Regions from separate parts of the Actinomadura scrupuli genome, predicted to be linked through region 2. Evidence: riboswitches for the same ligand, from Rfam matches in the RefSeq annotation. Region 2 holds a riboswitch; each other region holds the start of a gene.

Region 1 (5,283 bases), on a different contig from region 2:
CGGGGATGTAGACGTTCTTGTCGATGATGGCCTTGCGCACCATCGCGCCCTTGCCGATGCGCACGTCGTTGAGCACCACCGAGTCGCACACCTGCGAGCCGGCGTCCAGCACGACCCCGGGGGACAGCACCGACCGCTCCGCCATGCCGCCGGAGACGATGACCCCCGGGGAGACCATGGAGTCGAGCGCCTGACCGCGCCGGCCGTCCTCGTTGAAGACGAACTTGGCGGGCGGCAGCGGGTCGTGACCGGTGTAGATGGGCCACTGCCGGTTGTAGAGGTCGAACACCGGGTGCACCGAGATCAGGTCCATGTGCGCGTCGTAGTAGGCGTCGAGGGTGCCGACGTCCCGCCAGTAGCCGCGGTCGCGGTCGGTGGACCCCGGTACCCGGTTGCGGGCGAAGTCGTACACCTGGGCCTGGCCCGCCTCCACCTGGATCGGCACGATGTTGCCGCCCATGTCATGCTTGCTCGACGGGTCCCGGGTGTCCTTGCGGACCGCGTCGATGAGCGCCTGGGTCTCGAAGACGTAATTGCCCATGGACGCGTACACCTGGTCGGGCGCGTCGGGGAGGCCCTGCGCGTCCGTCGGCTTCTCGCGGAAGGCCCGCATGGTGACCCCGTCGGCCGCCGCGTCGATGACCCCGAACTGGTGGGCGAGCTCCAGCGGCTGGCGGATCGCGGCCACCGTGACGGCCGCGCCCGACTCGATGTGCTGGTCGACCATCTGCCGCGGGTCCATCCGGTAGATGTGATCGGCGCCGAACACGATCACATGGTCGGGCCGCTCGTCCTCGATGAGGTTGAGGTTCTGCAGGATGGCGTCGGCGGAGCCCAGGAACCAGCGGGGGCCGAGCCGCTGCTGGGCGGGCACCGGCGTGACGTAGTTGCCGAGCAGCGTCGACATCCGCCAGGTACGCGAGACATGCCGGTCCAGGCTGTGGCTCTTGTACTGGGTGAGGACGACGACCTTCAGATAGCCGCTGTTGGCCAGGTTGGACAGAACGAAGTCGATCAGCCGGTACATGCCGCCGAACGGCACCGCGGGCTTCGCCCGGTCGGCGGTCAGCGGCATGAGCCGCTTGCCCTCACCGCCCGCCAGCACCATTGCCAGGATCTTGGGCGTGCTCATAGCGCGAGGGTATCCCTGTTCCGGATCAGCAAACAGCCTGGATTCGCCGTGGCGGGGCTAGGATTCGCGGCATGCGCGTCGATCTTCTCACCCGTGAGTACCCACCGGAGGTGTACGGGGGCGCGGGAGTGCACGTCGAGTACCTCGCCCGGGAGCTGCGCGAGCTCTGCGAGGTCCGGGTGCGCTGCTTCGGCGCCGACCGGGACATGCCCGGTGTCCAGGCCTACCAGGTCCCGGGCGGGCTGGCGGAGGCCAACGCCGCGCTGCAGTCCCTCGGCGTCGACCTGGAGATCGCGGCGGGCTGCGCGGGGGCCGACCTCGTGCACAGCCACACCTGGTACGCCAACCTCGCCGGCCATCTCGCCAAGCTGCTGTTCGGGGTGCCGCACGTGCTGACGACGCACAGCCTGGAGCCGCTCCGGCCGTGGAAGGCCGAGCAGCTCGGCGGCGGCTACGCCCTCTCGTCCTGGGCCGAGCGCACCGCCGTCCTGGCCGCCGACGCCGTGGTCGCCGTCTCCGAGGGCATGCGGCGCGACGTGCTGGCCGCCTACCCGGAGCTCGACCCGGGCCGGGTCAGCGTGATCCACAACGGCGTGGACACCGCCGCGTACGCGCCCGACCCGGGCACCGACCGGCTCGCCGCGCTGGGCATCGATCCAGACCGCCCGTCGGTGGTGTTCGTCGGGCGCATCACCCGGCAGAAGGGGCTGCCCCATCTGCTGCGGGCGGCGCTCGCCTTCGACCCGGCCGCCCAGCTGGTCCTGTGCGCCGGCGCCCCGGACACCCCTGAGATCGCCGCCGAGGTGGAGGCATCGGTCGAGCGGCTGCGCGCCGAGCGCGGCGGCGTGGTGTGGCTGAAGGAGATGCTGCCGCGCGACCGGCTGGTGCAGGTCCTCAGCCATGCGACGGTGTTCGTCTGCCCCTCGATCTACGAGCCGATGGGCATCGTCAACCTGGAGGCGATGGCGTGCGCGGCGCCGGTCGTGGCCACGGCCACCGGCGGCATCCCCGAGGTGGTCGCCGACGGGGAGACCGGTCTGCTGGTGCCGGTCGAGCAGGCCGCCGACGGCACGCCGCTGGACCCCGCCCGCTTCGCCGCCGACCTGGCCGACCGGGTCAACGCCGTGCTCGCCGATCCGGACCGGGCGGCCATGGGCCTGGCCGGCCGCCGGCGTGCCGTCGAGCACTTCTCCTGGACGGAGATCGCCCGGCGCACCCGGGACCTGTACGCCGGGCTGCTCGCCCCGGCCGGCTGAGGCCCGCCGCTCAGCGCGGCCCCGATCCGGCGGCGTAGTCGCGGACGCCCTGGAGATCGAGCACGGTGATCCTCTTCCACCCGGTGGTGACCAGGCCCCGCCTGCGCAGCTCGTGGAACCCCCGTGCCGCGGTCTCCCGCGAGGCGTCCACCCAGCTGCCCAGCTCGGTGTGCGAGAGCCGGGGCAGGATCTCGATGCCCTCCGGGCCCTGCTTCTGGTAGCGCAGGGACGTTTCGGCCAGATAGACGAGCAGATGGGCCAGCCGCCGCTTGCCGTCGGCCTCCGCGTGCCAGCGCAGCCGGTTGCCGAGCTCGTCCATGCGGCCGACGATCGTGGCGGTCAACGGCCACCAGCACCGTGGATGCTCGTCGAGCAGGCTGGTGAACCGGGAGGCCGGCACCGTGAGGGCCCTGATCTCGTCCAGCGCCTCCACGGTCGCCGTACGCGGCCTGCGGAACAGCGCGGAGATCTCCCCCACCACGTCACCGGGACCGCGCACGGCGAAGACCACCTGGCGCCCCGACGGGGTCGGGGAGGTGACCTTGGCCCAGCCGGACAGGATGATCACCACATTGGTCGACGAGGAGTCCCCCTCGAAGCACAGCGGCTCGGCGTGCGGGCGGAACTCACGCTCCCGGCCCGCGTCGCGCAGCGCGTCCCGCTCCGGTTCGTCGAGCGCGTCCCAGAAGCTCAGCTCGGTCATTCCTTCGGTGGATTCGTCCCCCACACATGTCTCCGTTTCCCGCGAGGCCTCCGGACGACAGATGCGGCGCTGATCCGGGGGAGTCTCCAGTGGACACGGTCGCGGAGGGCCGTGACAAGGCCTGGACGGGGGGTTCCGGCCCCTGGGCGGGTGCCCGTCCATGATCGTGGCCGGCGCGCGCCGAAGTGACCGCGCCGTGACGGCGACCATACCTGCGAGGGGAGAACATGACGATCGGCTCGTCGGTTTTGCGCCAGGTTTGCATCCGTCTTGGTGGTTTGATACCGTTATGTCTGGTTATGGCGATGCGCCCCATGTGTCGCCCAGATGGTCGTAGATCATCTCTTCGTCCGGACCCGTCTCCAGGGCCGTGACGCGCGCGTGACACCGATCCGCGCTCCCATACATGTCCATCGAAGGCCGGCTGCCTCTACAGCGGCCGTCTTCCGCCGAATCCGCATTCTGCGGAACCGGGAACCCACGTTTCAGGGGTGAATCGGCGTGCTCAGCGCGCCGTAGGGCTACTTCCATGCCCGAATCCGTCAGCTAACCCGGTAGGCGACCTGGAAGAAGAGGAGTCACGCTCAGTGACAAGCACGCACGCACAGTTCTTCTCATCCCTCACGAGCCGCGTCCAGTCCTTCAAGAGCCGCGTCACCTCGGGTGTCGTGGTGGGCGCCGTCGCGGTCGGGGCCGTCGTGGCCGGTTCCGCGGCCGTGTCCGCGTCCCCCGTCGACCAGTCCGTCCGGGCCGGGGCGCACTCCGCCGCGCAGCGCGCCGACGTCAACTCGGGGGCCCGGCTGGCCACCGCGGGCGCCGTCGTCAGCCTCGCCGAGAAGCAGGTCGGCATCAAGGCCGACGCGTCCGGCCAGACCAAGTTCCACCAGTGGTTCGAGTCCACGCCGGACGCCAAGCAGCTCGCCCGCCGCGACGGCGGGAACGTCAAGGACTACAAGGGCGCCGCCTGGTGCGACATGTTCGTCTCCTGGGTCGGCGCGCAGGCCGGTGTCAAGCACATGGGCCGGGACGCCTACACGGTCGCGCACGCCAAGTGGTTCCAGAAGACCCACCGGTGGGGCGAGAAGCCGACGCCGGGCGCCGTGGTGTTCTTCTCCTGGAACGGCGGCGGGACCGAGGGCATCGACCATGTCGGCCTGGTCGTCAAGGACAACCATGACGGCACCATCACCACCGTCGAGGGCAACACCAGCGGCGACGTCGTGGCGAAGAAGATCCGCCCCACCTCCGACGTCATCGGCTACGGGTACCCCGAGTACGCCGCCGGCTGACGACCGCAGTACCCCCGCCGCCCGAGCGGCCACAGGCCGGACCGCGCCCCCGCGCGGTCCGGCCTCGTCATGCCCGGCCCCCTTTCGCCCCGGCTCCCTTTCGCCCCGGCTCCCTTTCGCCCCGGCTCCCTCTCGCCCGGCCCCTCGTGCCCGGCCCCGGACGCCGCTCTTTGGCCGTTCTTGACGGGCGCCGAACGCTGACCGATTGTCCGCCCGGGTATGTCGTGTTATGACGCCGGTACTCCACTGGGGTCACTCGTCTGGCAGAAGGCTGGTCTCTCATGGGCAGCAAGCTGGCATTCTTGAGGTGTGACACCGCGGTCGATCTCGGTACCTCCAACACGTCCATTCATGTGCGCAACCGTGGGCTGGTGCTGAAGGAACCGTCCGTCGTGGCAATCAACAGCAGATCAGGCCGGATCATCGCGGTGGGTGCCGCGGCCAAGCAGATGATCGGCCGTGTTCCTGAGACGATCACCATGGTCCATCCCATCAGGGGTGGGGTGATCACGGATTTCGAGATCGCCACCCGGATGATGCGCCACTTTCTCCGGGTCGCCAACCGGCCGCCGAACTTCATCAAGCGCCATGTCGTCGTGGCGGTGCCGAGCGGCATCACGGCGGTGCAGCGGCGGGCCGTCCAGGAGGCCACCCACCTGGCCGGCGCCCGGCGCGTGCACATCATCGAGTCCCCGATGGCGGCGGCGATCGGCATGGGGCTCGTCGGCGCCGAGTCCGAGGCCGAGGGCATGATGGTGGTCAACGTCGGCGGCGGCACCACCGACGCCGCGATCATCTCGATGGGCGGCATCGTGGTGGCCCACGCGCTGCAGATCGGCGGTGACGACCTGGACCAGGCCATCGTCTCGTACGCGCGCAGGGAGCACGGCCTGGTGGTGGGTC
Region 2 (5,283 bases):
TTCCAGCCGCTCGTTGCACGGGTCGAGCGGCTCGAAGAAGGCCACCGGATCGGCGCTGTGGATCAGCACCGGCAGCCGGAGGTCCGCGCACGCCTGCCAGACCGGCGCCAGCCGGGGATCGCCGGGCAGCACCAGGTTTGCGTCCGCGTCACGGTGGTGCAGGCCGAGGTCCTTCCAGACCTTCAGCCCGCGCGCCCCGCGCGACGCGGCCTCGCGCAGCTCCCGGACCAGCCGGGGCACGCCGTCCGGCTCGGCGAGCGCCCGCCAGTCGAGCTGGCAGAAGGTGTAGAACCGGCCCGGGTGCGCGGCGTCGTAGCGGGCGAGGTTGTCGCCCAGCTCACCGCCCCACCGGCCGTCGAGGTTGACGATCGCCTCGACCCGGCATTCGTCCATCATCGCGACGAGCGCCGGGACATCGGCGATCGGCCAGTCACCGTCGGACGACAGCCAGCGGCCCAGATGGTTGTGCACGTCGATGCAGGGATAGGCGGCGGCGGGGACCTGCGTCACCTCCACCCGGGCCTGCGAACGCGGGGTGTAGTCGCGCAGCCGGAGCTCGCGCAGCGCTTCAGCGGTCATCGTGCAGATTCAATCACGCGTAATGATCGAATGCGATCGCTACGCCGGGGTGGGCTCGCGTACGAGCCGTCCCGGGTGTACGAGCGGTGTACGAGCGGTCCGGGAGGTGCGCGCCGTCAGCTCGCGTACGACCGGTCCGGGACGTACGCGCCGCCGAGGGCGCCGGGGGTCTCGGCCGGACGGCCGACGGCGGCGTGCAGGTCGTTCCAGAACGCCAGCTCCTGGTCGTCCTCGAACTCCGCGATCTTGCCCCAGAAGGCGCGGTCCTCGGCCTCGGCCGCGGCGGCCAGGGTGAGCGCGGGCATCATGACCGTGCCGGCCTCGGCCGCGTCCAGATCGGCCGCGGTGATCTCGGCGGGCAGGCTCACCGGCAGGGCCGTCCGGTGGTGACGGCCGCGTTTGCGCACCCGTACCGCCGGCGGGGCGGGCACCTTGGCTGCGGTGGTCCTGCCGACCGCCAGCGCCAGGCTGCCGCACAGCAGCACCGCCGCCAGCCCCGAGAGGGCCACCTCGTGGCCCGAGAGCGGGCCGTTCTCGTGGTGCCCGGCGGACAGCGCCTTGGTGGCCGTACGCGCGGCGGGCGGGGCGTCGTTGAGGATCGTCTCCAGCGAGGGCGCGGGCGCGGCGTGCCGGGGGACGTACTGCTCGACGGGAGAGGACGCGCCCGCGACCTTCACCTTGGCCGGGTAGCCATAGCCGACGACCGCATCGGTGTCCCGGGTCTGGCGCATGAGGTGCACACCCTCGGTGTTGCCCTCGATGGTGTGCAGGGTGCCGCCCTCGACGCGCTCCACCAGGCCGACATGATCGATGTCGGAGATGCTCTTCGACCCCGACCAGGAGTAGAACACCAGCGCACCCGGCTGCGGCTTGGTGCCCCAGGCGTGCTGCTGCTGGAACCAGGCCGCGTGCTCCTGGGTCGAGGCGAACTGGCCCACGGAGCCGGCGACCCCGGCCTTGTCCGCGGCCCAGGCGATGAACATGTCGCACCAGGGCGCCGTCACGAAGTACGAGTCGTGCTGGGCATCGACGTTCTTCGCGAACCAGTCGCCGAACTTGGTGTAGCCGTCGCCCTTTTCGGTGTACCCGAGCTGCGTCCTGGCGACGTCGAGCAGCTTCTGCCCCACTGCATCCATAAGGCTCCCCTTGTGCCGCCTACCGGGTTAGCTGACGGGTTCGGGCCAGGAGTTCGCCCTACCGCACGCGTCATCGCGGCACCTGACGGTCCGGACGACCTGGCGGATTCACCCCGACGGAGTCGGCCAGGAACGGCCCCGGAAACTCCGACCATTGGGTCCTCGGCCCCCTCGACGCACCGCGTCTCAGGGTTAGGCGGTCGTTACGTACTTCTCGAAGCGCGAGATAGGTCACGGATCGATCTCGGCGCAATGTACGTGAAGTTAAACACGGAGGTCAAGAAAGGGTAACGAGAACGCATATGTCGATCACCTCTGGTATGCGGCGCGACCCGTCCTCACCAGCGAATCCGCGGCGCGGGAGGTTACTCTCTCTGTTATCGAGATGGCGACCCGGGCACGGGAGGTCGGACGTGGGGCTCACAGTCGCGGTCACCGGGCCGACCGGTGAGATCGGCATGCCGGTGGTACGCGCTCTCGAACGGGACGACCGGGTGGCGCGCATCGTGGGGATGGCCCGGCGGCCGTTCGACCCCGCCGCGCTGGGCCTGCACAGGACCGAGTACCGGCAGGGCGACGTGCTGGACCGGAAGGCCGTGGACGAGCTCGTCGCGGACGCCGACGTGGTGGTCCATCTCGCCTTCGCGATCCTGGGCTCGCGGGACCAGACCGGCGACATCAACCTCCAGGGCTCCCGCAACGTCTTCGAGGCCACGGTGGCGGCGGCACGGCCGAGCCGGCTCGTCTACACCTCCTCGCTCGCGGCGTACGGCTACCACGCCGACAACCCGGTGCCGATCACCGAGGACGTGCCCGTCCGCGGCTCCGAGCTGCACTACTACTCCCAGCAGAAGGCGGCCTGCGAGACCATGCTGGGCGAGGTGACCGCCTTCTCCCCCGAGCTCGAGGTGTACGTGCTGCGCCCGTGCATCGTGGCGGGCCCGGAGGCGACGCTGCTGGTGCGCAGCCTGCCCTGGCGGCGGGCCGCCGAGCGGCTGCCCGGACCGGTGCGCCGGCTGCTCGGCACCGTGCCCCTCCCGCGGCCCGTGCTGCTCGACCCCGGTATGCCCTTCCAGCTGGTCCACCACGACGACGTCGCGGCGGCCGTCCGTGCGGCCGTGGTCGGCGCCGGGCCACCCGGGGCGTACAACCTGGCGGCGGACGGTGAGATCACGGTGACCGACCTGGCCCACGCGCTCGGCGACCACGCGATCCCGGTCCCGCACGAGCTCGCCCGGCTCACCTCGCGGATGGTGGAGGTCATGCCGCTGCTGCCGGCCGAGGCGGAGTGGATCCACGCCGTACGCCATCCGATGCTCATGGACACCCGCAAGGCCCGCCGGCGGCTCGGGTGGGCCCCCGAGTACACCACCCGGCAGACGCTGACCGCGCTGGCCGAGGCCGTACGCTGACGCCACGCCGGCCCTGCCCGGAGCGCTCTTCCACCGGGCGGTCAGCCCCGCGCCGCCGGGACGATGCCGGTGGCGGGCAGGCTCTGCCAGCCGCGGGTGAACGCCGAGGCCAGCCGGGTGGCCCGGCCGGTGTCCACGCCGATGCCGGGTTGGCGGGCGAGCAGCTCCTCCAGGGCGATCCGGGCCTGCAGCCGGGCGAGGTGCGAGCCGACGCAGAAGTGCGGGCCGGCGGCGAACCCGAGGTGCCGGGGGATCGAGCGGGTGACGTCGAGCCGGTCCGCGGTGGCCCCGAACTCGCGCTCGTCGCGGTTGGCCGAGCCGTACAGCATCATGACCTTGGCGCCCTCGGGGATCCGCACCCCGTGGATCTCGACGGGCTCGGTCGTGGTGCGGCCCAGCGACTGGACCGATCCCTCCAGCCGCAGGAACTCCAGCAGCGCGTTCGGGATGAGGGAGGGGTCGCCGGCGAGCAGTTCGCGCTGGCGGTGGTCGCGGTCGAGCAGCATCACGGCATGGGAGATGAGGTTGCCGGTGGTGTCGTTGCCGCCGGCGACGATGACGAAGCAGAAGCCCAGGATGTCCCAGTCCGTCAGCCGCTCGCCGTCGATCTCCGCGGCGATCAGGGCGCTGATCAGGTCGTCGGCCGGCTCGTCCCGGCGCCGCGTGATCAGATCGCCGAAGTAGCCGAACATCTCCCCCACCGCGTCCATCGCCGTGGTGATCACGTCGAGGGTGAAGCCGCCGTCCTGGATGCCGACCAGGGCGCGCACCCACGGATCGAAGCGGTCCCGGTCGGTGCCCGGGACGCCGAGCAGCCCGGCCAGCACGAAGGTCGGCAGTGGTGAGGAGAGGTCCTGGTGCAGGTCGACGGGCTCGCCGTCGGCGGCCTTGCGGCCCATCTCGGTGATGCGGTCCACCACGAAGGCCCGCACCCCGTCCTCCAGCTCCCTGACCCGGCGCGCGGTGAAACCGTGGCCCACCAGCGCGCGCAACTGCGTGTGCCGGGGCGGATCGAGCATGACGATGGTGGGCGCGAGCCCCAGCGTGCCGATCTCGTCGGGGTAGAACGTGAGCCCGGAGGCCGAGGAGAACACCTCCGGGCGGCGAATCGCGTCCCAGATGTCGCCGAACCGGGACAGCGCCCAGAAGCCGAGCTTCTCGTGCCGGTAGACCGGCTGATCGTCGCGCATCGCCCGGTAGGTCGGGTACGGATCGTCCTGGAAGGACGGATCGAACGGATCATAGAGCGGCACCCGCGGCACCTCCTGCTCGTCGCTGCCGATCTCGCCTGCGTGTCTCGTCCGGGATCTAATGACGGCCGTTATTAATTGGCCAGTATCATTGCCCGGTGGCCAGGGACGCAAGGGACACCAAGGACAGACTTCTGCGGGCGGGCGCCCGGCTGTTCGCGACCAAGGGCGTCGACGCCGCGCTGACCCGGGACATCGTCCGGCTCGCTGGGCAGTCCAACGACTCGGCCGTGCATTACCACTTCGGTTCCCGGGAGGGCCTGCTGGCCGCCATCTGCGCCCGGCACATCGACCGGATGGAGCCCGACCGGCGGTGGCGGCTCGACGCGCTCGGGAGCACCGGGAGCCTGTACGACCTGGTGGCGGCGATCGTCGAGCCCACGGCCGCGCAACTGGGCGACGTCGACGGCCGGAACTTCCTGCGCATCATCGCCCAGCTCGCCGGACACGCCGGGATCCGCAGCCATGCCCCGCACGCGCTCCTCGACGGCACCGCGCTGCTCGACCAGCTGCGCCTGCTCGAGTCCGCCGTGACAGAGCTGCTCCCCAGGCCGCTGGCGCTCGAACGCCTGGCGACCGTCATAGGCCTGCTCGCCGGCGCGCTGGGCGAGCGCGCCCGTCAGCTCGACGAGGGCACGCCCGTCCTTCTCCACGACCAGGCCTTCACCGAGAACCTCACCCTCATGATCGTCGGCGCCCTCCGAGCACCCGCGCCCATCGGCAGGACCCCGCTGACCAGCCGGCCCACTGCCGGGAACACCACATAACGCCGTATCGCCACATGGAGCGGATCCTGAGAGGCCTGGGCCACGGCGGCCCGCGGGTACCGTGGCGATCAGGGTCACCGATGTCGGGGGTGTGCACGTGAGGACCCATCCCGGGTCGGGTGAGGACCCGGGACATCAG
Region 3 (5,283 bases), on a different contig from region 2:
CGGCGGGCTGGCCGCCCAGACCCGCGCCGAGATCACCTGCGTCTTCGACGGGGCCGAGCTCGACGCGCCCGTCGCGATCTCCGCGCCGCGCGGCGTGCGGGTGCTGTTCAGCCGTCCCGGGCAGACCGCCGACGAGCTCATCGGCCGGCTGGTGCGGGCCGAGCCGGAGGGGCGGGCCGTCGTGGTGGTCTCCTCCGACCGTGAGGTCGCCGACGCGGCCCGCCGCGCGGACGCCCGGCCCGCCTCCTCGGCCCTGCTGCTGAGGCGGCTACGCCGCGGCTGACCGCGTTTCTGTCGGTCCCCGCTCCTACTGTCGGTGGCATCTCGGAGACAGGGAGGGACCATGCTGATCGAGTGCGCGACGTGCCGGATGCGCGGCCTCGGATGCGGCGAGTGCGTCGTGACCGCGCTGCTCGGCGAGCCGGCCGGGGTGCCCGCGGGCTATCCGCCCGACCTCGACGAGCGCGAGCGCCGGGCGCTGGCCGTGCTGGCCGACGCCGGGCTGATCTCCCCGGCGCTGCCGATGGCCCCAGGTGAGCGCGCATCGTGACCCACTGAGCACCATTCGCTGGCAACTCGGCACTAATACTGATAAGTCCTCCTGATTCGGTTGTGACGGTGGTGGCTACTCACTAGTGTCATCCGCTGAGATAGCCGGATGAAAGGGGCGTGCCGCGTCGTGGCCATTGACGGTGCGCGCAAGATGTGCAGTGCGGCCTGCCTCGCACTGGTGACGACCCTGGCGCTGCCGGTCGGAACCGCCCAGGCCGCGCCCAAGCCCTCCGCCGCAGAGGCGAGGAAGAAGCTCAAGCAGCTCAACGACCAGGTCGACCAGCTGGTCGAGAAGTACAACAAGGCCCGGGACGACCTGGCCGCGGCCCAGAAGAAGCTGAAGGCCGTGAAGACGTCCGCGGCCCAGGAGCAGGCGACCTACGCCGGAATGCGCCAGCGCGTGGCCGAGATGGCCGCCACCGCGTACAAGTCCGGCGACATGACCGATGTGTCCACGTTCATGTCCGCCAGCAACCCGCAGACCGTGCTGGACCAGGTCGCGGTGTTCTCCCAGCTCTCCAAGAACCGGTCCTCCCAGCTCGGCCAGTTCCTGCTCTCCGCCCAGCGCCTGCAGCGTCAGCTCGGCCAGGTCAAGGAGTCCACGGAGGAGATCAAGGGCCAGTTCAGCAAGATCAAGGCTCAGCAGGCGGTGCTCGACAAGGCCGTGGCCAAGCAGAAGGCACTGCTCAGGCAGGCGGGCGGCGAGCCCTCCAATGGCGGCGGAACCATCGGCGGCACCTACAACGGCCCCGCCACGGGCAACGCGCGGGCGGCCCTGAACTACGCCTACGCCCAGCTCGGCAAGCCGTACCACTACGGTGGCGCAGGTCCGAACAGCTTCGACTGCTCCGGCCTGACGATGATGGCCTGGCGCGCCGGCGGCGTCTCCCTGCCGCACAACGCGGCCGCGCAGTACAACGCCACCCGCCACATCAGCCGGGAGAACCTGCAGCCGGGTGACCTGGTCTTCTTCCAGGGGCTGGGCCATGTGGGCATCGCCGTGGACAAGAACCAGATGATCGAGGCACCGCACACCGGCGTCAACGTCCGACTCTCCTCCATCTCCTCGCACGGCGGTTTCCTGGCCGGCGGCCGTCCCTGAACCATCCCGCACGAGACCTCCAGACGGGCCGGGCTTTGCCCGGCCCGTCTTATTTTTGCAGGTCACTTGCCATGTCTAGGGTTTTTGGTACTGTATGTCCGGTTGGGGCGCTTCCCAAGCGTCACGATCCCATCACTCGGCTCGGTCCGCCCACGCACCTGCTCCACCCCAGGAGTACGGCCGGCAGGGCGGTCCGCTTCCAGGGCCGGGTGACACGAACCCACATCCTCACATCGCGTTCGCCTCGAACCTGATCGGACCCCGAAAGGCCCGTGCGGCCTCATCCGGCTCATGTTCGCGGCGGCAACGCCGAGTCCGCCCTCGGGCGGAACCGGGGACCCAAGCGGGTGGCCCCGGGGACGGAGTCCCCGACGGCCGCCCAGGGGTGAATCGGCGCACCTTCCTCCCACGCCAGGTGCGCCGTAGGGCGACTTCCAAGCCCGAATCCGTCAGCTAACCCGGTAGGCGTCTGGAAGAAGGAGCCCTCCTTGTCCCGCCACGCTCTTCCCGTGACCCCTCACGCACTCCCCCGCCCCATCCGGCCCGCGAGCCCGGCCCCGCCGTGACCACCGGTCGGCTCCCCCTCGGCCCGGGCCGTCACCGGTCAGATCACCGGTCAGGTCACCCACGTCGCCGGCCCCTCACCCATCCGGCCGGACGACGGACCACGACGAGCCCCTGCGCCGAACGCCGCAGGACCATCTTCCCTGGTGCGGCACCGTCCCGCTGAGCGGCCATCGCCCCTCAGCCGGACCGCTCCCCCGTGAGCGCCCATTCCTACCGATCCAGCACGTTTGCCATTTCTTAATCAGTGGAGGCGCCCCCTCGCGGGCGCCGACCGCCGAGTCCGCGTACCCGCGGAGCCGGGGACCCATTCCGCGAAGCCGACCTGAGGCATGCCTCGGATCGTCTCGCACGGGGTGAATCGACGAACGCCCGAGGGCTTCGCCGTAGGGCCGCTTCCAGGCCCGAACCCGTCAGCTAACCCGGTAGGCGGCATGGAAGAAGGAGAACATGTCATGCCAGGTCGACACCGGAAGTCCCGCAGCAACGCCCTCGCCCTCCGGCTGGCCGGCGGCCTCATCACCGGCACCGCGCTGACCGCCACGGTCGCCGCCGCCTACGCCGGGACGGCCTCCGGGAAGCCCGTGCTCGGGCAGGGGACGGCGAACGCCGCTGTGGTCACCCCCGCCGGGGCCATGGTCAACGCCGCCGCGCACACGCCGGCGAAGATCACCGCCGCCGGCACCCTGCAGGCCGTACCCCTCCGGGCCGCCCATGCCCGGCTGGCCGCCCGGCAGGACGCCCGGCAGCAGGCGGTGCGGCAGCCGGCGGTGCGCCCGCAGGAGGCCCGCGCGGCAGCACCCCAGCAGGAGGTGCGCAAGCAGGACCCGGGCAAGCAGCCGGCCGGCACCAAGCAGGTCAAAGCCGAGCAGGTCAAAGCCGAGCAGGTCAAGAAAAACGCGGCACCGGTGGCCAGCGCCCAGGACGTCATCAACCTCGCCAAGAAGCAGGTCGGCATCGAGGAGAACGCCAACGGCGTCACCAAGTTCCAGCAGTGGTACATGACCACGCCGCAGGCCCGGATGACGGTCCGGCGTGACGGCGGGACGATCTCCGGCTACGGCGACGCGGCCTGGTGCGACATGTTCGTCTCGTGGGTGGGCCAGCAGGTCGGGGTCCGGGGCATGGGCCAGGACGCCTACACCGTCGAGCACGCCAAGTGGTTCCAGAAGGCCGGCCGCTGGGGCACGACGCCCAAGCCGGGCGCGGTCGTGTTCTTCGCCTGGAACGGCGGCGGCACCGACGGCATCGAGCACGTCGGCCTGGTCGTGAAGGACAACGGCGACGGGACGATCGAGACCGTCGAGGGCAACACCAACGACGCGGTCATGGTTCGGGAACGTTCCACTGACTCGGTTGTCGGATACGGGTACCCCGAGTACGCGAAGTAGGCGGGCATACCCGCCCACTAGGATCTGGCCCATGGACGCCGGGCCGGCAGAGTCGTCCGCCGCCTCCCCGAATCGCCCTCGGGGAGGCGTGCGGGCACTCGTCGTGGCCATCGGGGCCGCCGCCGCGCTCACCCTGGTGATCGCGATCGGCGCGGTGTCCCTGCAGTACGGTCGGGACTCCGGCGTACGGCCCTCGGCCTCGCCCGGGGCGAACTCCCCCGCACCCGACCGGGCCGCCGTCGCCGCGCTGCTCGCGCTGCAGGCCAGGGCGGTGCGCACCCATGACAGGGCCGCCTTCCTCGCCGTCGTCGATCCTGCCCAGCCCGCCTTCCTCGCCCGCCAGGGCGAGCTGTTCGACAGCCTGCGGCGGCTTCCGCTGTCCGGATGGCGGCAGGAGGCCGACACCGGCTATCCGGCCACCGCGGGCCCCCTGGGGGCCACCCTGCGCCTCACCCTGCGCTACCGGCTGGCGGGGTTCGACGGCTCCGACGTGGTCAGCACCCGCTATCTCACCTTCGCCCGCCACCCCCGGACCGGCTGGCTGATCACCGGCGACGGCTCCGCGCAGGGGCTGCGGGACGACGCCGAGATCTGGGACGGCGGCCCGCTGACCGTGGTCAAGGGCAGACACAGCCTGGTCATCGGCAACAGCACCACCTCGTCCTGGCTGCACGAGATCGCCCGGCGTCTCGACCAGGCGGTCCCGATCGTGACGGGCACGGTGGGCACGCACTGGGCGCGCACCGCCGTGGCGCTCGTCCCGGGTGACGAGCAGCAGGTGGAGTCCCTGATCGGCGGCGGCCAGAGCCTGCGCGAGATCGCGGCGCTCGCCACCGTCACCAAGGACCCCGGCGGAGCCGCGCACGGCCAGGACCGGGTGATCATCGCCCCGGACACCTTCGCCAAGCTCAACGCCCTCGGCCGGCACGTGGTGCTCACCCACGAGCTCACCCACGTGGCCACCGGGGGCGCGCGCGACAACCGTACGCCCATCTGGCTGATCGAAGGGCTCGCCGACTACGTCGGCTACAAGGGCCTCAAGGTCTCCGTGCGATCGGCGGCCCGGGAGCTGCGGACCGAGGTCGCCGCGGGCCGGATACCCCCCGGGCTGCCCGGCCGCGACGATTTCGCCGGCGCCTCGGGAGGGTTGTCGCAGGCCTACGAGCTGGCGTGGCTGGCCTGCCGGATGGTGGCCGAGCGCTACGGCGAGGAACGGCTGGTGAAGCTGTACCGGGCGGCCGGAGCCAAGCAGGCCGGTGCGAGCGACCCGGCCCGCCAGCAGGAGTACGCGCTCCGCACGGTGCTCGGTCTCGGCACCGCGGCCTTCACCGCCCAGTGGCGGGACTACCTGCGCGAGGAGCTCGCGTGAGGGACGGCCGGCGGGCCGCGGCGCTCACCCTGACCGGCCTGGGACTGACGCTGCTGGTCACGCTGGCCCTCTCCACGCCCTGGCGGCCGCTGCCCGGCCGCATCCCCGGTCATCCGCCGGCCGGCGCGGTGGCGTCCGAGCCGGCACGCGACTTCACCGCCGCGCAGCTCGCCCGCTCGGCGTCCTTCAGCGCGGACCTGCGGGCACCGGCCCTCCTCGGCCTCGCCGCCGGGCTGCTGGCCGTCCTGGCGCTGGGGCTGAGCCCGCTCGGCGCGAGGCTGCTGGGCGTGGTCGTCCGCCCGGTA
Region 4 (5,283 bases), 420 kb from region 2:
AGCGGCAGGGGATGGGGACCGCATCGGTCGTCCTGGGCGCGGTGGCGGTGCCGCTGGCCCTCCTGGTCGGGCTGGGCGCCCTGCCGGCCATGATCGGGCTGGGGCTGGGGATCTTCGGGGTGGCCCGCCACCGGGACCGCGGCCGGGCGGTCGTGGGCATCGTCGTGTGCGCGCTGGCCCTGCTGCTCGCGCTGGGCGTGCTCTCCTGGTTCCTCAGCAGGGCCGCCGAGTGCGGTGACGTCTCCCGCTATCCGGACCGCGCCGCCCGGCGGCTGTGCATCGAACGCGAGTTCCCCTTCGCCGGGACCGATCACGACGTTCAGGCCGGCGGCCGGTCCGGCGGTCAGGCCGGCGGTCAGGCCGGCGGTCAGGCCGGCGGTCAGTCCAGCAGCGCGCGTACGGCCTCGCCGGTGAGCGCCGTGGCGTACATCCGGAGATCGTCGAAGAGCCCCGCGAAGCCCAGCCCCGTGGGGTCCCTGCCGAGGTACATCGGGCCGGCCGGGGTCACGACGGGCTGGTCGAGCCGTACGGCCGTGTCCAGCTCACCGTCGACGTAGACGTACAGCTCGTCCGGGTCCACGACCAGCGCGACGTGCGTCCACACCCCGACCTCCAGCCGCCTGCTGTCGGCGAACTCCGGGCCCTTCGCGGTGAACAACTGGACCCGCAGCCGTAGATCGTCGGGATAGAACCACAGGCCCAGGCCACGGGCGTCGTGCTCGGCGACCGACTTGTAGAGCACCCCGCGCCACTCACCGGTGGGCGGTTCCGCGACGTTGACGTAGAACGCGATGCTGAAGCCGAACAGCTGGCTCAGCACCAGTTGCGGTGCCGCCGGGATGACCACCCGGCCCGAGCCGTCGAAGCTCAGCGCGCCGCCGCCGCCGCGGCCCGGCACCACGGCGACAGGCCCGTCCAGGGTCGCCGTCAGCCCGCTCCCGGTGGAGTCGGCCGCCGACCGGCCCTCGATCGTGTCGGCGTCGAACGTCCAGTGCGCCGTGAGCATGGCTTCACCTCCTCGAGAAGCCCCACTCGTTCCCACACGCTGACACCGCACACCTCCCCCGGCAAGACGGGTGTCCGATTCGGTCACGGTGTCCGATCGATTTCGGACCCGACCGCCATGGCTCGATCCCGGCTTGATCCCATTGCTCGATCCCATGGCTCGATCATTGGCTTGATCACTGGCCTGCCGGTGGCCCCCGGTGACCCTCCGGGGTCAGGGCAGCGTGAGCGGCAGGTGGGCGGAGAGATCGGCGCGGGAGCCGCTGGCCCGGATCCGCCCGTCGTAGAGGGCCTCGGCCCATTTCGCCCGGCCGGTGGCCAGTGCCAGCCAGGTCGGCGCGTCCATCTCCACGACGTTCGGCGGGGTGCCGCGGGTGTGCCGCAGTCCCTCGACGCACTGCACGGCGGCGTAGGGCGGGACCCGGACCTCCACGGATTTGCCCGGTGCGGCCGCCACGAGCACGTCGAGCAGGAAGCGCACGGCGGCCTTGACGATGACGCGGTGAGGCTCGGCGCCGGAGTCGTACGCGGCCAGCACCGCGTCGAGGGAACCGCGCCGCAGCGCGGCAGGGGTTTCGGGACCGGCGTACGGCGGACGGCCGAGCTCGGCCAGCTGAGCGTCGAGTGCCGCCCGGGTGAGAACCCGGCTCTGGGAACGTGACATCGGGCTGGACCCTACCGACTCTTGTGGATCGGGACTCGGCGGGATAACGATGACGCTACTCTTGGCCGAGTCGAGCATGATTCCTTACAGTTCACTGTTATTCGATCGGTGACTCGTCGCCACCCGGGCGGCAGGCTGATCGGCGTAGCCGAATCCCGCCCCCACGGGAACCGGGGACCCAACGTTATCTGGGGTGAATCCGCAGCTCGCTGCGGTAGGGCGCCTCCGGCCCGAACCCGTCAGCTAACCCGGTAGGCATCGAGGAGAGGAGAGCGTGTGCAGCCCCCCACCTCCCAAGAGCCAGAGGTGTGCCCCCATGGCTCCCCCGTACGACGCCGTGCCGGCGCGGTTCTGCTGACCCTGATCGGCGCGTTCCTGCTGGTCCCTTCAACGTCCGGTGCCGCCACCACCCCCTCCGCCCTGACGCCCCAGGCTGCGGCGAGCCCCGGTAATTCTGACAAATTGGACAAGCTGTCCAAGCAGATCAAGGCGCTGGAGAAGAAGTACGGCGACGACTTCGCGCAGTTGCGCGATGCCAAGTGGGCCGCCGAACAGGCGCTCAAGAAGTCGAGGACACTGCAGGAGGATCTGGCCGGCGCCCGTGTCCTGGTCGCGCAGATGGCCGCCTCGCAGTACATCAGCAGCGGCGTCGACCCCACCGTCTCCATGCTGTCCACCGACGACCCGTCGGGGGTCCTGGACGGCGCCACCCTGGCCAGCCATCTGAGCCGCAACCGGGCCGCCAAGGTCAACCAGATCCAGTCTCTGATCAACCAGCAGGACAAGGCCCGCAAGGAAGCCGTGGCCAAGATCGCCGGGTTGCAGAAGAACATCAAGGACCTGCAGGGCCAGAAGACCCGGATGCAACAACTGATCAACAAGTTCAAGCCGTCGTCACCGCTGATCGGGGCGAGCGGGCTCACCGCCCGGCTGATCAAGGTCCGCAGCGAGGTCGACACCCGGTTCGGCCCGTTCCCGGTGATCGGCTGCCTGCGTCCGGGCGACCCGCAGGACCACGGCACCGGCCGTGCCTGCGACTTCATGGAGAGCACCGGCGGGAGCATGCCGAGCGCCGACCGGATCGCGCACGGCACCCAGGTGGCCAACTGGGTGATCGCCAATGCCTCCCGGCTCGGCGTCAAGTACGTCATCTGGCGCCAGCGCATCTACGACATGCGCAGCCCCGGCTGGCGGGCCATGTCGGACCGCGGCGGCATCACCGCCAACCACTTCGACCACGTTCACATCTCGGTCTTCTGACCGGGGAGCCCGACGACGCCCGAAGGCCCGGCCGGAGATCGGCCGGGCCTTCGGGCGTTGCGAGCCTGCAGTGGCTCGCTCAGTTGACGTAGCGGGGCAGGGTCGCCTCGTGGGACTCACGGAGCTCGGCCAGCGAGATAGAGAACAGCGGCTGCCCGTCGGCCGCCCCCTGCACGGTCAGCGTGTCCCCGCCGACCACACCGAGCGGGGTCACCGGCACCCCGGCCTGCTCGCAGAGGGCGATGACGCGATTCTCGTTGCCGGGCCGTACGGCCACGACGGCCCGGGCCACCGACTCGCTGAACAACGTCACGAACGGATCCCCCGGCAGCGTCACCCGGCAGCCCAGCCCGCCGCGCAGGCAGGACTCGACCAGCGCCTGTGACAGGCCGCCGTCGGACAGGTCGTGCGCCGCGGCCAGCAGGCCGTCCCGGGCACCGCTGATCAGCACCGATGCCAGCGCCGCCTCGGCGGGCAGGTCCACCAGCGGCGGGAGCCCGCCCAGGTGGGCGTAGACGACGTGCGCCCATTCCGAGCCGCCGAACTCCTCGCGGGTGTCGCCGAGCAGCAGCAGCGTGGACCCCTCGGACGCGAAGGCCATGGAGACCCGGCGGCGTACGTCGTCGTGCACGCCCAGCACGCCGACGACCGGCGTGGGGTTGATCGGCGTGGTGCCGGTCTGGTTGTAGAAGCTCACGTTTCCGCCGGTCACCGGCACACCGAGCGCCTGGCAGGCGTCCGCGAGCCCCTCCACCGCACGGGAGAACTCCCACATGACACCCGGGTCCTCGGGCGAGCCGAAGTTGAGGCAGTTGGTCACCGCGAGCGGCCGGGCACCGGTGGTGGCGACGTTTCGGTACGCCTCCGACAGCGCGAGCTGGGCCCCGGCGTACGGATCGAGCCGCGTGTAGCGCCCGTTGCCGTCTAGGGACAGCGCGACCCCCAGGTGGCCGCCGCCCTCCGGGGCCTCGGTGGGCTCGTCCCCCCGGGCCAGCAGGGCCTCGTCGAGCCGGATCACGCCGGAGTCCTCGGGCATGGCCAGCACGGTGTTGCCCAGCACGTACCGGTCGTACTGCGAGGTCACCCACTCTTTGGAGGCGAGGTTGGGGGAGGCGGCCAGCCACAGCACGGTCCTGCGGAGCTCCTCGCCGTTGGACGGCCGGTGCAGCCGGCCCGGGGTCTCGGCCTGGATCGCACCGAGCTCGGGCGGCGGGGCGATCGGCCGCTCATAGACGGGGCCCTCGTCCGCGGCGGTCTTCGGCGGCAGGTCGACGATGACCTCGCCGCCCCAGGTCATGACCAGCCGGCCGGTGTCGGTGACCTCGCCGATGACGGTCGCCGGGATGTCCCACTTGGCGCAGACCTCCAGGAACCGGGCCTGGTCGCCGGGTGTGACCACCGCCATCATGCGTTCCTGCGACTCGCTCATGAGGATCTCTTCGGGACGCAGGGTGGCGTCGCGCAGCGGGACCGCGTTGAGGTCGACGTGCATGCCGCCGGTGCCGGCCGCGGCCAGCTCGGTGGTCGCACACGAGACGCCGGCCGCGCCGAGGTCCTGGATGCCGACCACGAGGTCCTCGTGGAACAGCTCCAGGCAGCACTCGATGAGCAGCTTCTCCATGAACGGGTCGCCGACCTGCACCGACGGCCGCTTCTGCTGCGACTCGGCGTCGAACGTGGCGCTGGCCAGCACCGACGCCCCGCCGATGCCGTCCGGGCCGGTGAGCGAGCCGAAAAGGATCACTTTGTTGCCGGGGCCGGGGGCCTTGGCGAGCTGGATGTCCTCGTGCTTGAGGACACCGATGCAGAGCGCGTTGACCAGCGGGTTGGCCAGGTAGGTGCGGTCGAAGACGAGCTCGCCGCCGATGTTGGGCAGGCCCAGGCAGTTGCCGTAGCCGGCGATCCCCGCCACGACGCCCGGCAGCACCCGGCCGGTGTCCGGGGCGTCCGCGGGGCCGAACCGCAGCGAGTCCATGACGGCCACCGGCCGGGCGCCCATCGAGATGATGTCCCGGACGATGCCGCCGACCCCGGTGGCCGCGCCCTGGTAGGGCTCGACGTACGACGGGTGGTTGTGCGACTCGACCTTGAAGGTCACCGCCCAGCCCTCGCCGACGTCGACGACCCCGGCGTTCTCCCCCATGCCGACCAGCAGCGCGTCGGACTGGGGGGCCTTGTCGGCGAACTGCCGCAGATGGACCTTGGAGCTCTTGTAGGAGCAGTGCTCGCTCCACATGACCGAGTAGATGGCCAGCTCGGACGTGGTGGGCCTGCGGCCCAGGATGTCCCGGACCCGCTGGTACTCCTCATCGTTCATGCCGAGCTCGGCGTACGGCAGCGCCTGGCCGGGCGTC

Evidence for each region. Region 2 has a riboswitch for cyclic di-AMP ahead of ACRYCC_RS09920 (CHAP domain-containing protein). Riboswitches for the same ligand answer to the same signal wherever they lie in the genome.
Region 1: another riboswitch for cyclic di-AMP. It lies ahead of ACRYCC_RS21585 (CHAP domain-containing protein); the one in region 2 lies ahead of ACRYCC_RS09920 (CHAP domain-containing protein).
Region 3: another riboswitch for cyclic di-AMP. It lies ahead of ACRYCC_RS29355 (CHAP domain-containing protein); the one in region 2 lies ahead of ACRYCC_RS09920 (CHAP domain-containing protein).
Region 4: another riboswitch for cyclic di-AMP. It lies ahead of ACRYCC_RS08010 (coiled-coil domain-containing protein); the one in region 2 lies ahead of ACRYCC_RS09920 (CHAP domain-containing protein).

The regions. Positions count from the first base shown of each region.
Region 1 is NZ_JBPCCU010000004.1:496,828-502,110, forward strand. Features, by position in the region: gene glgC (glucose-1-phosphate adenylyltransferase) at 1-1,132, opposite strand, end outside; gene glgA (glycogen synthase) at 1,204-2,388, shown strand; gene ACRYCC_RS21580 (Crp/Fnr family transcriptional regulator) at 2,399-3,115, opposite strand; cyclic di-AMP (ydaO/yuaA leader) riboswitch at 3,529-3,668, shown strand; gene ACRYCC_RS21585 (CHAP domain-containing protein) at 3,679-4,380, shown strand; gene ACRYCC_RS21590 (rod shape-determining protein) at 4,662-5,283, shown strand, end outside.
Region 2 is NZ_JBPCCU010000002.1:481,702-486,984, reverse strand. Features, by position in the region: gene ACRYCC_RS09925 (amidohydrolase family protein) at 1-579, opposite strand, end outside; gene ACRYCC_RS09920 (CHAP domain-containing protein) at 696-1,715, opposite strand; cyclic di-AMP (ydaO/yuaA leader) riboswitch at 1,717-1,924, opposite strand; gene ACRYCC_RS09915 (NAD-dependent epimerase/dehydratase family protein) at 2,129-3,127, shown strand; gene ACRYCC_RS09910 (cytochrome P450) at 3,169-4,380, opposite strand; gene ACRYCC_RS09905 (TetR/AcrR family transcriptional regulator) at 4,476-5,144, shown strand.
Region 3 is NZ_JBPCCU010000007.1:211,763-217,045, forward strand. Features, by position in the region: gene ACRYCC_RS29340 (NYN domain-containing protein) at 1-283, shown strand, start outside; gene ACRYCC_RS29345 (hypothetical protein) at 344-550, shown strand; gene ACRYCC_RS29350 (C40 family peptidase) at 680-1,654, shown strand; cyclic di-AMP (ydaO/yuaA leader) riboswitch at 1,952-2,137, shown strand; cyclic di-AMP (ydaO/yuaA leader) riboswitch at 2,484-2,664, shown strand; gene ACRYCC_RS29355 (CHAP domain-containing protein) at 2,674-3,609, shown strand; gene ACRYCC_RS29360 (hypothetical protein) at 3,698-4,978, shown strand; gene ACRYCC_RS29365 (M48 family metallopeptidase) at 4,975-5,283, shown strand, end outside.
Region 4 is NZ_JBPCCU010000002.1:62,477-67,759, forward strand. Features, by position in the region: gene ACRYCC_RS08000 (LamG domain-containing protein) at 380-1,006, opposite strand; gene ACRYCC_RS08005 (sterol carrier family protein) at 1,220-1,669, opposite strand; cyclic di-AMP (ydaO/yuaA leader) riboswitch at 1,806-1,942, shown strand; gene ACRYCC_RS08010 (coiled-coil domain-containing protein) at 1,946-2,929, shown strand; gene purL (phosphoribosylformylglycinamidine synthase subunit PurL) at 3,009-5,246, opposite strand.